DNA from 4 places in the Paenibacillus amylolyticus genome. Region 1 is predicted to be linked to each of the others. Evidence: riboswitches for the same ligand, from Rfam matches in the RefSeq annotation. Region 1 holds a riboswitch; each other region holds the start of a gene.

Region 1 (5,538 bases):
GTATAGTTTGGACATGCGGGTACCATGGTACAAGGTATGCTTGACCCACGAAAGTCATGACAATCGATAATGAGCTTTGGCTTGAAATGCGTCTCAAGGACAGCGCCCAGGCAATTTCGCTTGAACTTATAGATAGATATATGATACTTTTACCTCATAGGATAGGCTTGGGAGGTCAAATCATGGAATTATTGAAACAACGAATATTACAAGAAGGTGTGGTTATCTCGGATCAAGTATTAAAGCTGGATGGTCTGTTGAACCACCAGATTGATCCTGCATTAACGATGGAGATGGGACGTGAGTTTGCTGCCCGTTTTCGTGAAAGTGGAGTAACTCGGGTAATCACGGTAGAATCCTCAGGGATTCCGGTTGCTTTTGCAGCAGCCTATGAACTTGGGGTGCCCCTTGTATTCGCCCGTCGCAAAAAAACACTTCTGGCTGATCCTGATGCTTACTGTGAACGTGTACCGTCCTTTACCAAAGGAATTGTAACTGACATTATGGTATCCCGCGAGTTCATTCATGAGAATGACCGCATTTTGTTCATTGATGATATCATTGCCAATGGAGATGCCGCTCGTGGCGTCATCAAAATTATCGAGCGTTCCGGTGCGGAACTCGTCGGATTCGGCGTTGTGGTCGAGAAAAGTTTTCAGGCGGGGGCACGCACGATTCGTGAACAGGGTATTCCGGTGGAAGCCTTGGTACGCATTCGTTCCCTGAACGATGGAACAGTACAATTTGACGATAACGAAATGTGACATTTTAAAGGAATAGGGCCTATTTTTTGAACTATGCCTTTGCATGACCGCCGATTTCATTTATAATGGGGTTATGTTAGGGAGAGGAGGCAACACCATGGGGAACCAACCGGCAACAGAACAATTTTTTAATGATAAGCTGGCGGAATCGAAAGTTCATTTTGAACGTGCCCTGGATTGTAAACATACGGAATTCGATGACCTTTATCCCTATATGATTGAACATCCTCAATTTTTCTGGTACAAACGCTATGTTGCCTGGTCAGAATTACTGACGATTGTAGGCTTGTGCGAAGAGTTGTCCTTCTCTTGGAAAGAACAATTTACACCGCATCAAGTGGAGTACCTTGAAGAACGTGTGATGTCCGCCAAAGTGCTTGATTTTTGGTTCGAGAAGAACGACAGCAAAGAGCACGCGCAGCGGTAACTTTCAGTCGGGACATAATTTCGAATGACATGACAGTCCAATACAGTCACGTGAGACCTAAATGACTTTTCATTTAGGTCTCTTTTTGTAAATAAATTTGAAATATAGGAGCCATGAAGATGATTAGTGATACAGAATTGGACGCCCTGCGTCTGTCAGGTGAGAAAGTTAGAGTCGTACGGGACGAGCTGGAATCGAACGACGTGAAGGGCATTGTGGTTGCCTGGGATGGCGAGCAGGTACTTATCCGTCGTCAGAATCGACGTGTCGTTAAGCTGGACCGAGGTTACAGCTATCAGCTGTTCAGCGAGCCGCGCCAGAGTCCACTTAGTGAGTAACAGCTTATAATTATGGCAGAGCCATGAGCGTTAAATGTTTGGAATTACCATGATTTCTTGGCATAATTGGCTCACTCGGGAGAGAAGATAGGTACAGTGAGGAAGATCTGTAACTATAGCCGAGAGGGTGTGCTACAAGCCATGACATTGATGAATGATAAAGTTCATGCCTACAAGGATCAGATTGGAGCATTAAGCGATGTGCTGCCAGGTGTGGTGAAGTCGTATCATGAGTTTACCGGAGAATGCTTCCAACCTGGCGTGATTGATGCGAAGACAAAACAGCTAATTGCACTTGGCATTGGATTATTCGCCAACAATGAGGTATGTACTTTCTACCATGTAGAAGAAGCCCGTGCCAAGGGAGCAACAGATCAGGAGATTATGGAGACCGTAGCCGTGGCTGGAGCTGTTGGTGGAGGACATGCCCTGTCTCAGGGTGCGATGCGAGTGCAGAAGGCGCTGCATTAGTAAGCAATGCAACATACATTTTTAAGTGCAAAAAAGGCATCCGGTTAATAACCGATGCCTTTTTGTATGTGAATCACATTTTACCTAACATTTTATCATACATAAACTGTCCAGTTACCCGACGTGCTGTTACATAACGATCATTGAAGTATGGATTCGATAACTTCGTGATGCTTACACCTTTACTGCTGGAGGCATGAGCGAATTGTCCGCCGCCGATATATACACCTGTATGTGAAATGCCTTTGCCTGTTGTATTAAAGAACACCAGATCACCTGTCCGAACATTGCTCTTGGATACGGGAGTACCTGCTTTGGCTTGCTGCTGCGAAGTACGTGGTAATTCAATGCTGTATTTGTTGAAAAGATATCTCATAAAACCAGAACAGTCGAAGCCGGCTACAGTTGTGCCACCCCATTTGTAAGGAATACCTGTCATGTTGTTCACTACGGAGTTGATACTGCTTGCCTCTGTGCTTGTTGCCCCGGATGTAAATAATACAGCTGCTCCAAAAATGGAGATAATCAGTTTTTTCAAAATCAATGTTCTCCCTTCGATGCCTACGGAGTTAGCTAAGGGTTCGGTAGAAGGTTCCCTATATTTCCTATGTATAAGAATAATTCACCCAAATTGGTTCCCCCGTTTTCAAACATGAAACTCGGCAATGAATAATTAAGTTTTTGTAACTATTTGAAACTATATTGCATAAATGCGTAATTGTCAAACCCATTTAAAACCCTTCGTAATACCTCAATGTTAGCGGAATTAAGGTTTTTATATGAAAGAAGGGATCAAGTTTGGGTATCATTCATGACAAAAACGTCATTATTGGTTCGTTTAAGACGAATTTGGATAAATAAATAGGTTTGTCATGAGTTAAAAGGACTATCCCGTTATGTAGAATTAGAGAGATTATATTCATTAAGTTGCATATATTGACAAAAATCGATTTTTTGCATATTATCTGATTATCCAATCCACATATTGGATGAAAATTGATTTTATTATGCGATAAATACAAATAAAGGAGGTTTGGGGCGTATATCATACGTAAAGTAGAAGTGGAAGATTTATAAAAACGAACATAGGAGAGTGTTACATTTGAAAGCGAAGAAAATAATTACTTTTGTCCTGGCATGTACGATGGTGTTCTCAGTAGTTGGAATGGCAGTTCTCCCTGTAGGGACGGTATCTGCTGCAGATGCGTCGGGTACTACAGCGAGTATTTCTGATATTTTTAAGAACCAGCTGCCGGATGGAGGTTGGAGAAAAGATTATAAACAGACAAGTGGAGAGTGGGCAAAGTCCACGATAGACAACAAGGCTACATACTCAGAAATTAGAAGATTGGCGAAGGAATTTAAAAAGACAAATGATCCGCGTTACTCCACAGCTGCAATCAAAGGAATTAACTTTTTGATCAACATGCAGTATTCAAACGGCGGATGGCCACAAGTTTACCAAAGCTCCGGATACCACAAGCACATCACTTACAATGATGATGCCATGATTAATGTAATGATCATGCTGGATGAAGTAGCAGCACGCAAAGGTGATTTCTCATTTATCGACAGTACACTTGCTAACCGCAGTAAAAATTCAGTTGCCAAAGGTGTGGAGGCGATTCTGAATACACAGGTCGTTTCAGGTGGTAAGCTGACAGCATGGGGACAACAACATGATTCCAGCTCTCTTAAACCAGCGAGCGCAAGAATCTACGAAGTGCCATCGCTGACAGCTGGAGAGAGTGTAACGATTGTTAAATTTCTGAAAACCAGACCTGCTAACGCTAAAATTACCGCATCCATTAAAGGAGCGGAGGCTTGGTTTAACAAAGTGAAAATTACGGGTTACAAGTATGAAAGAGCTAATGGAGATAGTAAAATTATCGCTGATTCCAAAGCTGCACCAATTTGGGCACGCTTCTATGAGATCGGAACGGATAAACCAATCTTTATTGGTCGTGACGGGGTAGTTAAATACAAATTAAGTGATATTGATAAAGAAAGAAGAGGCGGTTATGCATGGTATGGCAACTGGCCTTCCAAGCTGTAATTTGTAGTATGCTTCCGTATTAATGAACCAAACTATTAGCAGCAGTTAAAGGTAAAGCCCGAATCGACATGGACGTCTGATTCGGGCTTTATTGTTATTATTTTCAGTGTTGACATGATAGATTACGCATGATATATTATTTCTTGTCGCCGATATGGATGACGGAGATACAATATGCGGTCGTGGCGGAATTGGCAGACGCGCACGGTTCAGGTCCGTGTGGGCTAACCCCCGTGGAGGTTCGAGTCCTCTCGACCGCATCTAAAAAAAAGACTCCTTAAGCTAACGCTTAAGGAGTCTTTTTTTGCATTTTTTGATATAACACTAACTTTAGTGATGAGTATCCAAGAGGTTAGTGCTTAGCTGCACGTACAGCAAATGTCTTCCATCAGCCATACGGAACGTTTATTGTGCTGCGGTAACATTAACGCTGTCAATATTCGGTCCTTCCGATCCGGTGGTAACCACTTTCAATGTATTGGTCCCCGTGTTCATGGGGACCTGTATTGTTTTTTCAACCCAAGTGGACCAGCTTCCCGTAGCCGGAAAGGGCTCGTTGCTAATGACTTTGGTTCCGTTCACAAAAATGTCGAGGTTCCGAGTGCCGCTTTCCAGCGCATAACGAAACTTTACGTTTTTGGTACCTGTTGTCGTGTTATTAATGCCGTTCCATTGAATGGCCGAACCAGTCATCGCATTGAAGTTAACATACCCGGACCCAGTGTAACCGGTGTAGATTGTTTCAATGGCAGCTTCCGTAAGTGACGTTCCGGTCTCGGCTTCATACGTCGTGCCACTGCCTGTATTCCCGCCGCTATTTCCGCCAGTAACGTTGGCAACAAACGTTGTTACGCTCTGAGGCGGGAGCTGTGCCGTGAAGGCTCCATTGGATACGTTAAGCGAGGTTCCGCTTGCCAGATTTCGACTGCTGTCCGTAATCCATGAGGACACAGTAGAGGCATTACCATTCTGCAGAACGAATTTTTGGCTTGTGGCTGAAGTTCCACGGTTAATTGCCACGACGACGACTTTGTTATCACCTTTATAGGCTGAGACAAATGTGTTTGTATCCGGATTTTTCGTTGCATCGACTCGCAGGTAGCCTGGACGCACGAATTTAGAGAAATGAGCCATATTATACCCGCGTTTGCTTATGGTACCGTCCTCTTTCATCGGACCATACTGTCTGCGGATGTACCACCACACGTAGGCCTGGAAATCACCTTCTACCATGGCATTGTGCATGTGATAGGAAACGTCTAATGCTTCAGGCCAGCGGTCTGCTGAGTTGTTGTCACTGTTTGGAACATACACTTCAGTCATCCACAGTTCTTTACCGGCTCCTTTTTGCTTAAAGAGAGGGTAGGCAAAATTCGAAATCTGGGTTCCATACGTATGTGCTCCCAGAATGTCCATGTTGGCAAGTGCCTGCGGATCATTCAGGATTGGGTCGGATATGTTCTTTAAGTACTGGAAGGATTC
Region 2 (5,538 bases), 700 kb from region 1:
TGGAAACTCTCGTCATTGTGCTGATGGCAACAATTGCCCTCTGCTTCGGGATTGATCTGTTTCTGGCAAAACCGGATATGGGCGGTGTTCTCCATGGTTTTGTACCAAATGTTGAGATCCTGCAAAACCCGGCTATGCTCTATATTGCCATTGGTATTATCGGAGCAACCGTGATGCCGCATAATCTGTACCTGCATTCTTCCATTGTGCAGACCCGTCAGATCGAACAGACACCACAGGGCAAAAAAGAAGCCATTCGGTACTCGACCATGGATTCTACGATTGCGCTGACACTGGCCCTGTTCATCAATGCAGCCATCCTGATTGTATCTGCCGCTGTATTTCACAGTGCTGGTATGACGCAGGTTGCTGAGATCGCTGATGCCTATCATCTGCTGACACCTCTATTGGGTACTACGGTCGCAAGTATCCTGTTCGGTGTGGCGCTGTTAGCATCAGGTCAGAACTCTACCCTTACAGGTACACTCGCTGGGCAGATCGTTATGGAAGGTTTCCTGAACATTCGAATTCCGGCTTGGCTACGCAGACTGGTCACACGTCTGATCGCCATCATCCCCGCGGTAATTGTGACAGCCATTGCAGGAGAACATGGCACAGAAGAACTACTCATTTTGAGCCAGGTCGTCCTGTCGCTTCAATTGCCGTTTGCTGTAATTCCCCTGGTGATGTTCACGAGTGATAAAAAAAGCATGGGTGCATTCGCCAACAAATTGTGGCTCAAAATCATCTCATGGGTCATTGCCGCGATTATCGTTGTGCTGAATGTATATCTGATCATTCAGACGATTCGGTTATTCTAATCTCATTTTAATTGGCTAAATACTAAAAAGGCTGATCAACTCCGGTATTTTATACCCAGTTGATCAGCCTTTATTGTTGCAATACAGCAACATGTTTCCTTTTATAGTAAAACTCAAACTCCAATAAACAACCATCTGCATCTAATCCTGATTTGGTATCAATAACGGCAAGAGTTGATCCAATGAATCAACGGTCCAATCCGCACGTTTGTCATCCGATAGTTCTGGCTGGAATCTTCCGTAACCCTGCATAATTCGAATCGTACGCATGCCCAGCTTCCGAGCAGGTATAATGTCGTTATCGATCCGATCGCCGATCATGACGGCTTCCTCCGGTTCACAACCGGCCTGCTTCAAGGCCACAGCGTATAACTCAGGGTCTGGCTTAGACACTCCTTCTTCAGCCGAACATGCCAGAACATCAACATACTTCCGCAAGCCATAGCTTTCCAGTCTCTCTTCCGTTCCAGGACTCTGATTGGCAATAATGCCAATGCGATAATGCCGTGACAACTGCTGAAGAACGGAATCCGCTGAAGGAAAAGGACGTTCAAGATCTTTTTGAAACTTCAGCTTGTCCTGAATCTGTTTCTGATGCCCCTCGTCTTCAACGAATGTGCGAATCGCCACTCTCATAGGCCATTGCTCATATTTTCGGTAACAACTCGCGAACAGTTCGCGTACCGCCTCAATTGTCACCGGATACCCCAAAGCACAAGCTTCACGGACAAACTGTCCGATAATATCATCAACCGGCTCCCATTCATCCACCAGCGTATCTCCAACATCAAAAAACAACCATTTCAATCCACCTACATCCGGCACGCCAATTCCTCCTTGTAAGCATAAAAAAGAAGACTCACCATCCTGCATGAGTCTCCTCAAACTTCCGTTTATCGATACATTCAATTATAACAGGCACCTTACACCTGAGCAATCACAAGCTATGGCATTAACCATTGAGGAGAAAGCCAACTTCCCCATTGAGCGAATATACAATCCGGTCTGCGCCCATGCCCCGATAGATGCCCTTAGGATGACTCTGCTCCGTAATGACGCACAGGGATTTCGATGTCCATGAACGGCAGATCTGTAAATAACGACAGGTCAGATTCAGGCTGTTCTCGAAAATAAACACGTTGCCTACGCTGCCCTGCGGCAAAAACCATTTTTGAGCTGCAGCCGTATTCATGCGAATGACATGTTCTACTCCGATTCTACGGAGTCTTCGCTCTTCCCCTGCACTGTTGGTTAGAACGGCAAACGGCATTTTTTTGTACATCAGCAATTTGATAAATTTACGTCCTGCTTCATTTGGAGCAGTCACTAAGATCATCTCAGTATCCATCATTCGTTCCTCCCTTGGCGTGAAAAGACAACAAAAAAGAAGCGTGGGGGACCAAGGCCTCCCGAACGCTTCTTAAATAACCCATGGCGAAAACACCATGAACCAGCGTACGGCTTGTTGCCTCTCCCTTTAACGCTTACGAGGTTAGCTGACGGATTCGGGCGCGAGAGTCGCCCTATTTCCGGCTGTCACCGGAAAATTCACCCCATGAATGCCCACTGTCCTGGACAGCGCATTCCGTTGGTTCCCCCGTTTCCCATTCATTAATGAATGGAAACTCAGCGATTAAAACATCGTTCGTATATCTTAAGGTAAGATCGAGCGATATTATCGTTTGTTTCGTTTTTCAAGTACAATTTAGTTTAAATTGAAATTACGTTATGAATCATACACCCGTGCCATGTCGGTGTAAAGTCCGCCCAGATCACCAAATCGGCAGATTTTTGCCAATTCCTATCCATAATAACGCTTACAACAAAGTTATACTCTATCTATCTCTTCAAGGCTATCTAATTCTCACTCTGGCGTAAATCACTTCGCAATTCATTCACGTATTCTGCACAACTTGCCTGTTTTGATTCTTTTAACACCATATTAGTTTTGCAATATTTAATTGCAACCAATATAATAGAAGATATAAGAGTAAATAAATGGAGGCGATTTAGATGACAGTCTACGATTACAAAGTGAATACCCTTCGCGGTCAAGAAGTTGAAATGTCCGACTACCGTGACAAAGTGCTCCTGATTGTGAATACGGCAAGCTCATGCGGCCTTACCCCTCAATTCAAAGGTCTGCAAGAATTGCAAGACAAATTTCAAGATGCTCCATTTGAAGTTCTTGGTTTCCCAAGCAACCAGTTTGCACAGGAAAAAGGATCTTCCGACGATATTGCCGAGTTCTGTCAGATGAATTATGGCGTGAGCTTCCCCATGTTTGAGAAAATTGATGTGAACGGTTCAAGCGCTCACCCTCTTTTCCAACACCTTAGCACAGAAGCTCCTGGCCTGCTCGGCTCCAAAGCAATCAAATGGAATTTCACCAAATTCCTGGTGAATCAGAACGGACAGGTCATTAAACGTTATGCTCCCAAAACAACACCGGACAAGATTGAAGAAGATATCAAGAATTTGCTGCAAAAATAATACACAGGCCACCCGTAGCCGGTAGGTAGAGCAACATTCCTCCGGTAATGGATGGCCTTTTTTCAACCCAGATGTCATACTGTTCGAAAAAGACAAAAAAAGCAGCTTCCCATTAATGGAAAGCTGCTTTTTAATCGTTCATATGATGCGGTCGAGAGGACTCGAACCTCCACGGGCATACGCCCACTACCCCCTCAAGATAGCGTGTCTGCCATTCCACCACGACCGCATGTCGTAAATAATCGGCAACAGAATTGATTATACCGGGTTCAGAACTAAAAGTAAAGTATTTTTTAATACTTCTTTTTCAGCTAGGCATTTTCATCAAAAATCGCATAATCTCGTCATCATTACCCATGAACTGCATATGATTAGATTTGATCCCCTCTCTTTAGGTAAGAGCCGATCTTGTTGGTTCATTTATATATAGTCCTTCCTTATATATAGTCCTCCCTGCACTTCGCAAAATAAATAACACAATAAGTTATATAAAATAACACAAATATTAAATCCCAGATTTAATCCATTAAATTTCACGGATACTATTGACAAAAAGCGGACATTCATGGGATGATAACTATCATATAATTCGGATTTCTAAACACAAAGCAAACAAAAAGGAACATAAATGTTACTTTAAGTGACATTAAACGAACACAGGAGGCGAATGATTGTGAACCGTGGGAATAAGCTGCTCGATTATGTCAAACTGCTTGATTCCTCTATTCAGGTTGGAGGGTTCACCCATTCCTTCGGCATGGATATCCATATCAGGGAGGGTACCATTCGTAATGCTGAAGATCTCGAATCATTCATGCGTTGTCAGTTGCATCCGAGCATCGTTCGTCTTGAAGGTATGGCTATCAAAGGCATCTATACCGCAACAGATCACAAGGATACATGGCGGATAGCTCTGATCGACAAGCTCGTCCATGTTCAGCGAACCCCTGGAGATCTCAGAGAACAAGCTGCCGCCATGGGTAAACGATTGATCAGACTCGCACGCGCTCTGCACCCCTGGATTGAATTCAGCCAGCTCGAACAGATCTTTGCCAAATATGATTCGGTTGGCTGCCTCTCCACTGTTCACGCCTGGATTAACCACCACCTCGACATCCCGGTCGAGGAGGCGGTCCTTGGTTACCTGCATTCAGCCATGAATGCCTGCATAACCGAAGCCTCCAAAGTCATTCCCCTGAACAACGATACAACCAAGGATCTGATGGTCCGCCTGGCCACAGATCTGGAGAATGAATGGAAGACCGTCAGCGCCTCGGCTGCGGATGGACTGGCACAGCCAACCTCGATGTCCATGAAATCGTTTTTCCCCAGTTTCCATATGCTCGGAGCTGGACTTCATGCCTACAGGGCCTAATCCTCTTCCTCCTCATACCTGCTCCCCTTCATTCAAACAAACTAAAAAACACGCGGCAACCTCCTTGCCGACGTGTTTTTTGTCATTTTATTTGTTTTATTTACGTGTTTACGCCATTTATAATCACAAAATACACTTTTTTCCGTCTTTTTTAATTGTTAGATGACGAATTTACGTATATAATGAAACATACAGCTCGCATTTCTATATAATCTACATGAAGAAAGAGCGGCTGAATACTACATTCTAACCAGGGGTGAACCCTTTTGAACAAGAAAAAACCAGTTACTCCGTTCGGATGGGCCATCAAACGACGGCTAACCGAACTTCAAGTGGACCAGAAGACCTTTTGTGAACAGCATGGCATCCCACCCTATCGTTTATCCAATCTTATTCACGGCACACGCAAAGCAACCCGATTCAGACACCTGGTCGCTGATATTTTGGATATTCCAGATGAACTGAGATAAGATTTCTGCCAAAGGAGGGTCTCATCCATGAGACATGTTACATCCGATCTGGAGAGGCTGTCGTTCCAGTCCATACGTCACCAGCTCATCATTGTTGATGACAATTGGATTATCCAAAGTTGTAACCGTGCCTGGCAACAGGGACTTGGTCAATGCTCACCAAACCCGGATATACACAGTAGTCATAGACACTACCTGCACCTGACGGAAGCCTGGGCAAAACGAGGCAAGAACGCTAACATGGCACTTGTCGCACAGAATTTGAAAGAACGCGGAATACCCTTTAATCAAAATCATACATATGACATCTGCGTGTATACTGTATACAACGAAAAGAGGTGGTTTCGTGTAGAACTCACCCCTCTATCTTATTCAAATT
Region 3 (5,538 bases), 1.6 Mb from region 1:
AATATGCCGATACGTTCAAAACCAATGGTCCTTCAACAAAAAAGGTTGCACTGACTTTTGATGATGTACCTGATCCACGGTTTACTCCACAAGTGCTGGATGTATTGAAGAAATACAATGTCAGAGCTACATTCTTCATCGTGGGTAGTCGTGCTGAGAAACATCCGGATCTGGTGAAACGCATCGTTAAGGAAGGGCATATGGTTGGTAATCACAGCTACAATCATCCTGAATTCAGTAAGCTGTCGATGAATGCCTTTCGTAAACAAATTCTACATACCGGAGATATTATTCAACGTTTGGCGGGATATACGCCCAAGATGATTCGGCCACCTTATGGAGACATTAATGAAGAACAGCTGAGATGGGCTGCCAAACAACACTATAGCATTGTGAACTGGAACGTAGACTCCCTGGACTGGAAAGGCCTTTCAAAGGAACAAGTGAAAGATAACATCCTGTCTGCCGTGAAACCTGGCTCCATCGTTCTGCAACATGCTGGAGGCGGTGTAGGATCAAATCTGAACGGTACGATTGAGGCTCTGCCTGAAATTATTGAGGAACTACGTAAACGGGGATATGAACTGGTCACTTTGGACGAAATGCTGGGATTGCCAAAGGCCAAAGATTAGGATGACCGTGATAACAAATAATGAGAATATTAAAAGGGTGCTGTTCAATCGCGAATTAGCGACTGGCAGACACCCTGTTTGAATTCATTTTAAATGTTATTTTCTCTCTACTTCAGAATGTACAGCTCGATATCCTGAAAACCAAATGAGCTTACAGACTGTTTGCTACCCGGGATAAAGATATCAATCCGGTGACCCTTGATTGCACTGCCCACATCACGTGCTGTGGCTACAAAAGCTTGTTTTGGCAATCCTGGATGGCTGTGACCAGTTACCAGTACTTTAGTTCCAAGTGGAATCACACTTGGATCAACTGCAATCGTACCCAGTTCAAGGTCATTCCCGAAATAATCGACTGCACCCCAGCCTCCATTTTCAGACGGATCTGCAGAGTATGCCGTTGCTTTTACGTTCACAGCTTTGCTGTAATCGAATGTCTTACCCCAGGCTTGAACCACTTTGTTATCTGCGTTAACGTCCAAACTTGCTGTGGTAACCGTTTTGGCTGGGGTCTTGCTCTCCGTTGCCGCAGCGGCTGCAACATTGTTTGCCTTACCGGGAATCGTAATTTTCAAACCACCATAAATGTTGTAAGCCGAAATGTCGTTGTTTGCTTTAACCAACGTGTTGAGTGCTACTCCATATTGTTTTGATAAGGTGTAGAAGGTATCCCCTTCTTTGGCCACATGAACTGAATCGGCGTGAGCCGGAACGGCTTGAATGAGCATTGCTGTTGTCATTAATGCTACTGCTGTTTTGGCTATACGTTTCTTGTTAATCATGGTCTTCCTCCCTCATTGTGCCTGCGAAGTTAGTTGTCGGATTCGGATGAGGAGCCCACCCTATAGGTTATTCGTTACATTTGAAACGTTATGTACCCAATTCACCCCAAGCAGTGTGCCGTAGATCTTCCCCCTGCACAATCTGCATCGTTACATCCCCCGCACTCCCTGTCCGGAAGTTTCGGCAGAGTTCAATATATCACAATTTTGTAACCTGAACTTGTAGTAATTCTTACCAAATGGTTTTTAGCATGTAAGCATTTGTAAGAATACTGGTTAATTCAGAAAATTTGGTTGACCCGATTCCTTTACATTTGGTAACAGAATAGTTACTTTTCCGAATCCATACGTCATTATTATCCATAAAAAATAGCGTTACCGACTCGAAGTCAGTAACGCTATTTGATCACATCGTTTAGAGTACTTTCGCAAGAAAATCACGTGTACGTGAATTTTTGGGTGCTCCAAACACCTCATCAGGTGTTCCCTCTTCCACAATAACCCCGCCATCCATGAACAGGATTCGGTCTCCCACTTCACGTGCAAAACCCATCTCATGTGTTACGATGACCATCGTCATCCCGCCTTCTGCAAGACGTTTCATGACATCCAGCACTTCGCCGACCATCTCAGGGTCCAGTGCCGACGTAGGCTCGTCAAACAGCATCACATGCGGCTGCATGGCCAATGCTCTAGCAATGGCGATCCGCTGCTTCTGTCCACCAGACAGCTGATTCGGGAATGTATCTTTTTTATCGTACAAGCCCACGGTGTTAAGCAGATCAGCGGCGATTTTCTCCGCTTCCTGAGTGGATTGTTTCTTCACTCTAATTGGAGCAATCGTAATGTTTTGCTCTACCGTTTTGTGTGGGAACAGGTTGAAGTGCTGGAACACCATGCCCATTTTCTCACGAGTTGCGTTAATGTTATGCTTGGGGTCCGTGATTGACACGCCTTCAAAATCAATCTCTCCTGAGGTAGGCTGTTCCAGCAGATTCAAACAACGCAAGAAAGTACTTTTACCTGAACCGGAAGGACCGATGACCACGACAACCTCACCTTTGCCAATCGTCACGTTTATGCCCTTAAGCACATCGTTATTTCCATAAGATTTGTGTAATTGTCTAACGTCTATCACTTGCACTCAACTTCCTTTCCAGTCGTCCCAGCAGCTTGGACAAAATGAACGTCATTACAAAGTAGATGGCTGCTGCAATCAAAAATGGACTCAAGCCTTGGTACGTAATGTTCTTGACTACACTTGCCTGATACATAATATCCACCATACCGATAACTGAGATAATAGAGGATTCTTTAATGATAGTTATGAATTCATTACCGATCGCTGGTAATACAGCTTTGAAGGCTTGTGGCAATATGATATAACGCATCGCGGCGCCTCTTCCCATACCTAATGAACGCGCTGCCTCCAACTGACCACGATCCACACCTTGGATACCTGCACGGAAAATCTCCGCCAGATACGCACCACTATTAATGGAAAGCGTGATAATACCTGCCTGAAGGGCAGTGAAGTTAATGCCAAAGCTCAGGGAAAAACCATAGTAAATAATCATCAATTGTACCAGCATCGGTGTGCCACGGATCACTTCAACGTAAGCCGTACCGATCCAGCGCAAGATTGCAGCGTCATGCAAACGGAACAAACAGATGATCAATCCAATAATTACCCCGAAGATAACCCCAAGTGCAGACAACAGAAGTGTGTATCCTACACCTGTAGCATAGAAACTTTTGTACTCCCAGAATACTTGGAAAATATTTTGTGATTTGTTCGCTTTATCCGCCATCAAGAGGCTGGCGTCCGTCACCATCTGATTGATTTTATCTTCACTTTTCAGTCGCTCCAGTGTTCCATTTACTGCAGCTAGCAGCTCGGTATTACCTTTACGAATCCCAATTGCCGCTTCTGCTTGCTCTTCGTCCGGAACAGCAGCAGCAAGTCCAATGATATCGTCCAGATAACCTACAGCAACGGTATCTTCAACGATTGCCGCGTCAATGCGTTTTGTTTGCAGTTGAAGCACGATATCCGAGATTTTATCCAGCGCAGTAAGCTTCGCTCCTGGAATGCTCTGTCCGATCGTTTCCTGAATGGAGCCTTTCTGAACACCAATCTTCGCATTTTCAAGTTCTGCCATAGTTGGATATTTGTCTTTATCCACATTGCGAACCATAATCACTTGTTTTGATTTATAATAGGTGTCGGAAAAATCGATACTTTTCTTCCGCTCATCCGTCGGCGTCATACCTGAAATCACCAGATCAACACGCCCGCTCTGCAATGAAGGCAGAAGACCGTCGAAGCCCATATCCTCAATCACAAGCTCAGCGCCAAGATCTTTGGCAATCTCTTTGGCGATCTCAATATCGAAGCCGACGATTTCATCTTTGCCATTAATCACTTTATGGAATTCATATGGTGCAAAATCGGCACTTGTACCGAGCACCAGCTTTTTACTGCTTGAATTATCTGTAGTTCCACTTGCAAGTGCCACAGGAACGGCAGTCGTCAGCAGAATAACAAAGGTCAACAGCATCATGGTGTAACGACTTATTAATTTCAACCTTTTTCTCTCCCCTTACAATACTTTGTATGCTTCTCATGTTGATGACTGAGTCATTATAAAGTACAATGCATGATTATGCAATGCATTTTGACAATACAAATCTTGACTTGTTTCTGAAAAAAATAAAGCAAACATGATATAATCAATGAATTATTTTCATTTTTGCATAAGGAGTTTACTAATGACAGCTAACAAATCACAATTTCTGACGGTTATTGATCAATATGCTTCCCGTTTTAAAGCCATTTCATCATATATCGGTGCCAACCCCGAACTGGGAAATGAAGAGTATCTCGCTTCTGCCCGTTTGAAAGAAGAACTGCTCTTCCACGGTTTCACTGTAGAGGCTCCAATCCTCGGTCTGGAGACAGCCTTTATCGGAACCTATTCAGCCGCCAAACCCGGCCCTACCATTGCTTTATTGTGCGAATATGACGCCTTGCCGGAGATCGGTCACGCTTGTGGTCACCATCTGATCTGTATGATGAGTCTTGGGGCCGCTGTTGGGCTAAAATCTATTCTGGATGAAGTAGGTGGAACCATTAAAGTGTTTGGTACCCCCGCTGAAGAGACACGTGGTGCCAAAGTTCCGATGGCTGAAGCAGGTTTGTTCGATGACTGTGATGTCGCTCTCATGGCGCATCCATATTATGCCTACGAAAAGTCAGGCAGCTCGCTGGCTATTGATGCAGTGCAATTTGAATTCCATGGCCGATCTTCACATGCTGCTGCAAGTCCGCACGAAGGCATTAATGCACTTGATGCCGTCATTCAAACGTACAACGGAATCAATGCATTCCGGCAACAAGTGAAAAGCACCGTGCGCATTCATGGTGTGATCAACAACGGAGGTCAGGCAGCAAATATCATTCCTGACTATGCTTCTGCGCAATTTTATGTACGGGCAGCAACTCGCAAAGAACTGAATATCCTCACAGAACGTGTGATTCAGATCGCTGAAGGTTCTGCTCTCCAGACAGGTTGCAAGCTGGTGACATCCAACTATGAAACGTCCTATGACGAGATGGTTACCAATGAAGCATTCTCAGCTGCGTTTAGTCAAAATCTGATGGAACTTGGGATCCCGCAAGAAGAGATTGTGAGTGGTAATGATCACGGCTCTATGGACATCGGTAACGTTTCCCTGAAATGTCCTGCAATTCATCCCTACATTCGTGTTGTAGACGAGGTGCATACACTGCACTCCATAGCATTCCGTGACCTTGCACTTCAGGAGCGTGCGCTGGATGGCATGATTCTGGGAGCCAAGGCACTTGCAACAACAGCCTATGACGTACTGAGCCAGCCAGAGCTGCTTCAAACCATCCGCACGGAGTTCGAGCAAACTATTCGCTAAAATTCACTTTCAACATGATATAGGGGTGCCCTGAACAATCTTGAATTCCAAGCTGTTCAGGGCACCCTTTTTTCTAAATTAGCTGTAAGTATATTCAGCACAAAGCTGGAAATGCTGTGAAAGAAACCTTTGAAAACGATGAAAATAATACATTATATTACAGTAAATGTGATTCG
Region 4 (5,538 bases), 2.2 Mb from region 1:
GGAGTCCGTTATTCCGGTTGGAAGTGGCGTGGTCATCCATGATAAGGAACAGCACCGCATTCATATTTTGATCGGGGAAGAAGAGTTGACATTTGTACCTTTAATTTAGTGTGTTTACATGCATTTTCAGGGGTGTAAATGGAATTGGAATTCCCCTCAAAGCCTTATGGTTATTGGTTCTATGCCATGTAGTTGATTGGATTTTGAAGCTTGTCCGTGGTAAGATGTTAGTCGTGAAATGGGCCAACCGCATGGCGGTGAGCCTGGCCTTTGAGGTTGCTGTTGATAGCGCCGAAGGTGTCGGTGGTTATACGGACGCATGTCTGTAATGTACCACCCTATGGGGAGGAAGATAACGCATGGTTTTTTCGCAAGAGGAAGTCGAAGCTCATCTGGGAAGGCTGGAAGGCTGGGAACTGGAAGAGGGACGGTGGATTGTACGTAAATTCGTGTTCTCCAACTACATGAAAGGGATTGCATTTGTGGATGAGGTCGCTGCGATCTCGGAAGCATTCAATCATCATCCTTTTATTACGATTGATTATACAACGGTTACGCTGCGTCTCACATCATGGGATGCGGGTGGTATTACATCTGTAGATATCAAGGAAGCAGGGCAATATAACGAAGCTTATGACAAAATGAGGTCGCAATAACGAGGTTGGTTATTATCACGCGGCCAGAAGTGAGTGAACCATACATGTCAGACTATAATCAGAAACAACCTCTTATTGCTGTCGTAGGCAGTCTCAATATGGATCTTGTAGTGAAGACAGACACGATTCCGGAAGAGGGAGAGACGGTGAGCGGTGAGGAGCTGCATTATCTCGCTGGTGGCAAAGGGGCGAACCAGGCTGTTGCTGCTGCGCGTCTGGGTGGACAGACTACGATGATTGGTGCGGTGGGATCGGACGGTTTTGGCGAACGTCTGCTGCACAGTCTGACGGAAAGTGGTGCAGATGCCTCGCGGGTTCGCATATTGGAAGACACGGTTACAGGGACGGCTTCCATCTGGCTTTCTCGGGGAGACAACCGGATTATTGTTATTCCTGGTGCGAATGGGCAAGTGGCGCCTGAAATGCTGGAAGAGGCGGATACGGTTAAAAGCCTGACTGCAGCCGCAGCGGTGCTGCTACAGCTGGAGATCCCGCTGCCAGCGGTTACCCGCGCCGCCCAACTGGCGGCTGAAGGCAGCGCACTGGTGGTGCTCAACCCGGCTCCCGCGGTGCCGGGTCTGCCCCAGGAGCTCCTGCGGTGCGTCGACGTTGTCACGCCAAACCGCAGTGAGCTTGCCGTGCTTACCGGCCGGGATCATCTCCGGCCGGAAGACCTGGATGCGGCGGTCGCAGAGCTCGCCGCATCCCTCGGGGCCGCTGTCGTCACGACGCTCGGCCCCGAGGGGGCTGTCTACGCGGCGGCGCCTGGTGGCCGCGTACAAGCAGGGCGTGCCGGCGCGTGCCGTGCGCCCGGCTACGCCGTAAGCGCCGTCGATACGACCGGCGCTGGCGATTGCTTCAACGGCGCGCTGGCAGTAGCCCTCGCGCGCGGTGAGACTTTGGACGCGGCCGTAGGCTTCGCCATGGGTGCGGCCGCGTTATCCGTGACAAAGCTCGGCGCCCAGTCCGGGATGCCGTCCGCACGTGAAGTTGAGGCCTTCCTGGCTGAGCATGCCGCAGAGGCTTAATAATTGATATAACAAAGAGGCTCTTATTCTCCGAAAAGGGGATTAAGCGCCTCTTTGTTATGCGTGTGCAGAGATTATTTCTTCTCTGACAGCCACATGGCGATATTTGCAATCTCTTCGTCCTGCAGTTTGCCCTTGAAGGAAGGCATACCACCTTTACCTTTGACAATCGTAGAATAGATCTTCTCCAGATCATCCTGGCTGCCGATGTTGGCCAGAGCAGGTCCTACGCCACCTTGAAGCTGATCCCCGTGACAGGAGATACAATTGGCTTTGACCAGTGCTTCAGCTTGTCCGGCATCCAATGTTACTTCCGGCATGGTTGGCTTGGCTTCTTCAGCTACTTCTTCTTTCCCTGGAAGCGTAAACATTAAAACAATAGCTAAAGCGCATGCTGCAAAAAATACTCCGCTCATGATCCATTTGTGCATCCCTTATGTCCCCTCCAGAATGAAAGATCATCTAACCTGAAACTATCCATATCATTATAACGGAACCTGTACTGACATCATAGCATTTTGTGGGAATTTTTTGAACTAATCACATAACAAGGGGCAAATTTGGTTGTTTTGCAATGGATTCTAACCGCGAGGCCCTTCATAAACCATACAGTGAAAGGGCTTCAAGCCGCTGGGGGTCTGTCGTTCGTATGTATCCTGGGTGACAAATCCACTCTTCAGATAGACTTGAATGGCACGAGCATTCCAAGTGAGTACTTCCAGATCAATCTCATTCGTGGGATTTCGGCGAATAGCTTCTTGTACAATGGCAGTGACAAAAGCTGTCCCTTGACCCTGACCACACAGCTCTGGATGCATGCCAAGGCCAATCCGGGTTACCCCTTGAAGTGGGAAGTATTGAGCAAACCCACATATACGATCGTTCTGATCCAGGACGATCGCATATTGCTCCTGCCGCAGCTGTGCATCTCCGAATTCCACTTCCAGAGCTTTCATCTGCTCCCAGGGGAGCCAGCTGTAGATATTGTAAGGCGGATCATACTGCCAACTGCAGATAAGCTCCGCATGTTCTTCTCGCATGGGTACAACGTGAAACGTCACAGGGGTTTCCTTCATACACCTGCATGCTCCTTTCCTTGAAACAGAACTCTTTGTCCACTCTACAAAAGAGATGTTCATTTAGCAAGTCTTCCTTCCCAAGAAAAAAAATGAAACAAAAGTTCCGGTAATTTCGTTTATATTATAACGGGATGGGTAAAAACATCATAAGGGCACGGACGAACGAACGCAAAATGAACCTGTTGATGTCGCAGGATATGCCCCGAGTATAACTTGCAACATGAATAAGGATTGAAGCACAAAAAAACCGCCGGATACATTCCTGCGGAGAATGTACCGGGCGGTTCTGTTATGCTTCTTGCTTCGTTCCAATATGGTTAATGGTTACAGCATCATGTTGCTCAGCTTGTCCCTAGTCAAGGGCCAGTGATTCATATGCGTCCGTGCTCATAATCCGTTTTGCGCCAACATAACGATTGGCCCAATAGTTTTCACTCAATGCACTGATCGTAACGCCTTTGGAAGAAGAGGAGTGTGCGAACTTTCCATCCCCTACAAAGATTCCTACATGGGACACGCCTTTACCTGTTGTATTAAAGAACACCAGATCGCCAGCTCTCATCTCCATGCGGGATACGGAATCGCCCATGTCGAATTGGGAACTGGATTGGCGTGCCAAATCAATACCCAACTTGTCGAATACATACCGGGTAAATCCGGAGCAATCAAAGCCGTTAAGCGTTGTTCCCCCACTTTTGTATGTAGTTCCCATTGCTGAATCAATTACTGTGTCCATCTTTGAATCTGCGAATGCGCTACCTGCACCAAGCGATAAAGCGAATGTGATGCTAAGTACAGCTGCGGTTAATTTCTTCTTGAACAAGAGATATTCCCCTTCCAATGCCTGCGAGGTTAGCTTAAGGATTCGGTTGAAGGTCCCCTATGATCCCTCTGTAGCAAGATCAATTCACCCATAACTGGTTCCCCCGCTTCCCAGGTGCCAGGAATTTGGCTATGCTAGTTATGCACCTGCGAAATCAAGAAATGACGATTTAATTTTAAGTAGTTACAAATATGAATGTAAAGATTACAAAGTTGTTACTAAAAACTCACTGCGATTATTGTAACAGAGGAGTACGGCTTTGGCAACGTTTAGCAACAAATTTAGCAAAAAAAACCTCGACCTTTGACGGGGAAAGGTTGAGGTTTGCCTATTTATAAGTACATATTAGGCCATGAGTTTAACATGTGATGGTAACAATTTTTAAACTATCTGCTCTCGCCTTTGGATATTTTGGACTGCCATAATCGGAAATGGCTGCATATTTTCCACAGACTCAATAGACATCTGGCAAGTGGATACGTCTGTTGTAGTATAAGTCCGGTCAGTCCAGTTAATAACCATGAGGCTGTAGTGAATGCCCCAAAGACGAGCAGGTGTACTCCGCCCAGCAGTAATGCAATGCCGATTACAGCGATGAGATGACGCAGTGCAATCCAGAGTGCTTTGAGGGTACCGTGAGCCCCGCCTTCTCCTTCTGGTGCCGAAACACCGAACTGCATATAGAGTATGACATGGTGGATGATCCAACCATATACAATCCAGGCAGCAACATAAGGTATGCCAGGTAAAAGTAATTGAAGGGAATGAAATCCGTCCATGAGAATCGAGTAGAGCTTCGGTATGAGCCAGTAGGCGGGCAGAAGTATCAATAATGTACGTATGGTGTGGAGCAGCAGCATCGGTTTCCACAGATTTTTGATTCCGCGGACAAAGGGAATGCGCTCTTCTGTAGAATTAAAGTGCTGAAGTGAGTAGAGCAGTCCTGCCTGAATGAGGGGGCTGATCAACATGCGAACCAGCAGCATGCCCCCGAGAATCCATAGATAACGATGAACCTCCGGATGGGTAGACAGGTTAAGTTGACTTTCCATTTTGAACAAAAGTGTACTCAGCTCACCGGCATCAGCATCTGGATAGCGAAGGAGCAGTGGGATGACGGCCGATTGTACCATTCGATAGAAGAAATATCCCCAAATGAGTTGATAGAGAAATAAGAGTGCGGCAATGAACATATGCTGACGGACGAGAAACCAGCCTTCACGTATTTTCGCTTTCACCGTTTCCACCTCACCATGACAGACCTCCGAATATGGCTTCTATTAGTTTGGTTACACTCATGCTCCAGCGGGACTTCGTCTGCTCATCCAGTCCGGATTTCAGGAAATTGTTCATATGGCGGTTCTCCAGCACGATCGAGTACAGGGGATCGGTCATGGCCCAGGATACGGGGGATGTGTGAGTTAATTTATACGTGATGCGATCTTCTTTGCCATTCCATTGCTTGGTGAGGATATGCCCGTCTTCAAAGGCAATGCGAACAGGAACGGCGTTGTAATCACTCCCTTTTTTTGCGATCGTCACGGATGACTCGTACAATGTTTGACCGTCTTTCTGTACGGGCGTAACACGAATCTTCTCTACAGCAAAGTCAGCCATCCCGTTACTATAGACATATTGGTCAAAATAATCAGACCAGGAAGTGCGGGTCACTTGTTCCACAATTTTCTGAAAATCAGCCGAAGTGGGATGTTTGAAACGGTACTTCTTCACATAGGTAGAGAGAATACGCTCCATCTTCTTGGCACCAACTTGATGTTCAATGCCGAGCAATACTAGCTTGCCGCGTGTGTAGACATTGGCTGCATACTCATCCTGTGAATCGAACTTCCAGGACTCTTGTGTTAAGGATGAAGGAGATGTAATCAGTCCCGATTGTACCGGCAGATTCGGAATCAATCCGTATTCCTGCTCCATCAGTTTGTCTTCAGCAT

The links. Region 1 has a riboswitch for cyclic di-AMP ahead of V6668_RS10600 (C40 family peptidase). Riboswitches for the same ligand answer to the same signal wherever they lie in the genome.
Region 2: linked by a shared signal. The riboswitch ahead of V6668_RS07255 (hypothetical protein) and the one ahead of V6668_RS10600 (C40 family peptidase) in region 1 are both predicted to bind cyclic di-AMP.
Region 3: linked by a shared signal. The riboswitch ahead of V6668_RS17520 (3D domain-containing protein) and the one ahead of V6668_RS10600 (C40 family peptidase) in region 1 are both predicted to bind cyclic di-AMP.
Region 4: linked by a shared signal. The riboswitch ahead of V6668_RS00530 (C40 family peptidase) and the one ahead of V6668_RS10600 (C40 family peptidase) in region 1 are both predicted to bind cyclic di-AMP.

The regions. Positions count from the first base shown of each region.
Region 1 is NZ_CP145892.1:2,328,891-2,334,428, forward strand. It holds gene V6668_RS10580 (xanthine phosphoribosyltransferase) at 183-764, shown strand; gene V6668_RS10585 (hypothetical protein) at 862-1,191, shown strand; gene V6668_RS10590 (hypothetical protein) at 1,311-1,529, shown strand; gene V6668_RS10595 (carboxymuconolactone decarboxylase family protein) at 1,671-2,000, shown strand; gene V6668_RS10600 (C40 family peptidase) at 2,074-2,538, opposite strand; cyclic di-AMP (ydaO/yuaA leader) riboswitch at 2,544-2,675, opposite strand; gene pelA (pectate lyase) at 3,094-4,056, shown strand; tRNA gene V6668_RS10610 (tRNA-Leu) at 4,233-4,316, shown strand; gene V6668_RS10615 (carbohydrate-binding protein) at 4,462-5,538, opposite strand, start outside.
Region 2 is NZ_CP145892.1:1,631,557-1,637,094, reverse strand. It holds gene V6668_RS07265 (Nramp family divalent metal transporter) at 1-821, shown strand, start outside; gene V6668_RS07260 (HAD family hydrolase) at 963-1,646, opposite strand; gene V6668_RS07255 (hypothetical protein) at 1,774-2,172, opposite strand; cyclic di-AMP (ydaO/yuaA leader) riboswitch at 2,288-2,463, opposite strand; gene V6668_RS07250 (glutathione peroxidase) at 2,835-3,314, shown strand; tRNA gene V6668_RS07245 (tRNA-Leu) at 3,461-3,543, opposite strand; gene V6668_RS07240 (urease accessory protein UreF) at 3,988-4,689, shown strand; gene V6668_RS07235 (hypothetical protein) at 4,956-5,159, shown strand; gene V6668_RS07230 (hypothetical protein) at 5,187-5,538, shown strand, end outside.
Region 3 is NZ_CP145892.1:3,946,618-3,952,155, forward strand. It holds gene V6668_RS17515 (polysaccharide deacetylase family protein) at 1-632, shown strand, start outside; gene V6668_RS17520 (3D domain-containing protein) at 740-1,414, opposite strand; cyclic di-AMP (ydaO/yuaA leader) riboswitch at 1,417-1,611, opposite strand; gene V6668_RS17525 (amino acid ABC transporter ATP-binding protein) at 1,830-2,552, opposite strand; gene V6668_RS17530 (ABC transporter permease subunit) at 2,539-4,002, opposite strand; gene V6668_RS17535 (M20 family metallopeptidase) at 4,187-5,362, shown strand.
Region 4 is NZ_CP145892.1:106,314-111,851, forward strand. It holds gene V6668_RS00500 (hypothetical protein) at 1-109, shown strand, start outside; gene V6668_RS00505 (hypothetical protein) at 174-329, shown strand; gene V6668_RS00510 (4a-hydroxytetrahydrobiopterin dehydratase) at 360-656, shown strand; gene rbsK (ribokinase) at 701-1,684, shown strand; gene V6668_RS00520 (c-type cytochrome) at 1,759-2,115, opposite strand; gene V6668_RS00525 (GNAT family N-acetyltransferase) at 2,266-2,760, opposite strand; gene V6668_RS00530 (C40 family peptidase) at 3,116-3,586, opposite strand; cyclic di-AMP (ydaO/yuaA leader) riboswitch at 3,590-3,727, opposite strand; gene V6668_RS00535 (hypothetical protein) at 3,973-4,824, opposite strand; gene V6668_RS00540 (M1 family metallopeptidase) at 4,835-5,538, opposite strand, start outside.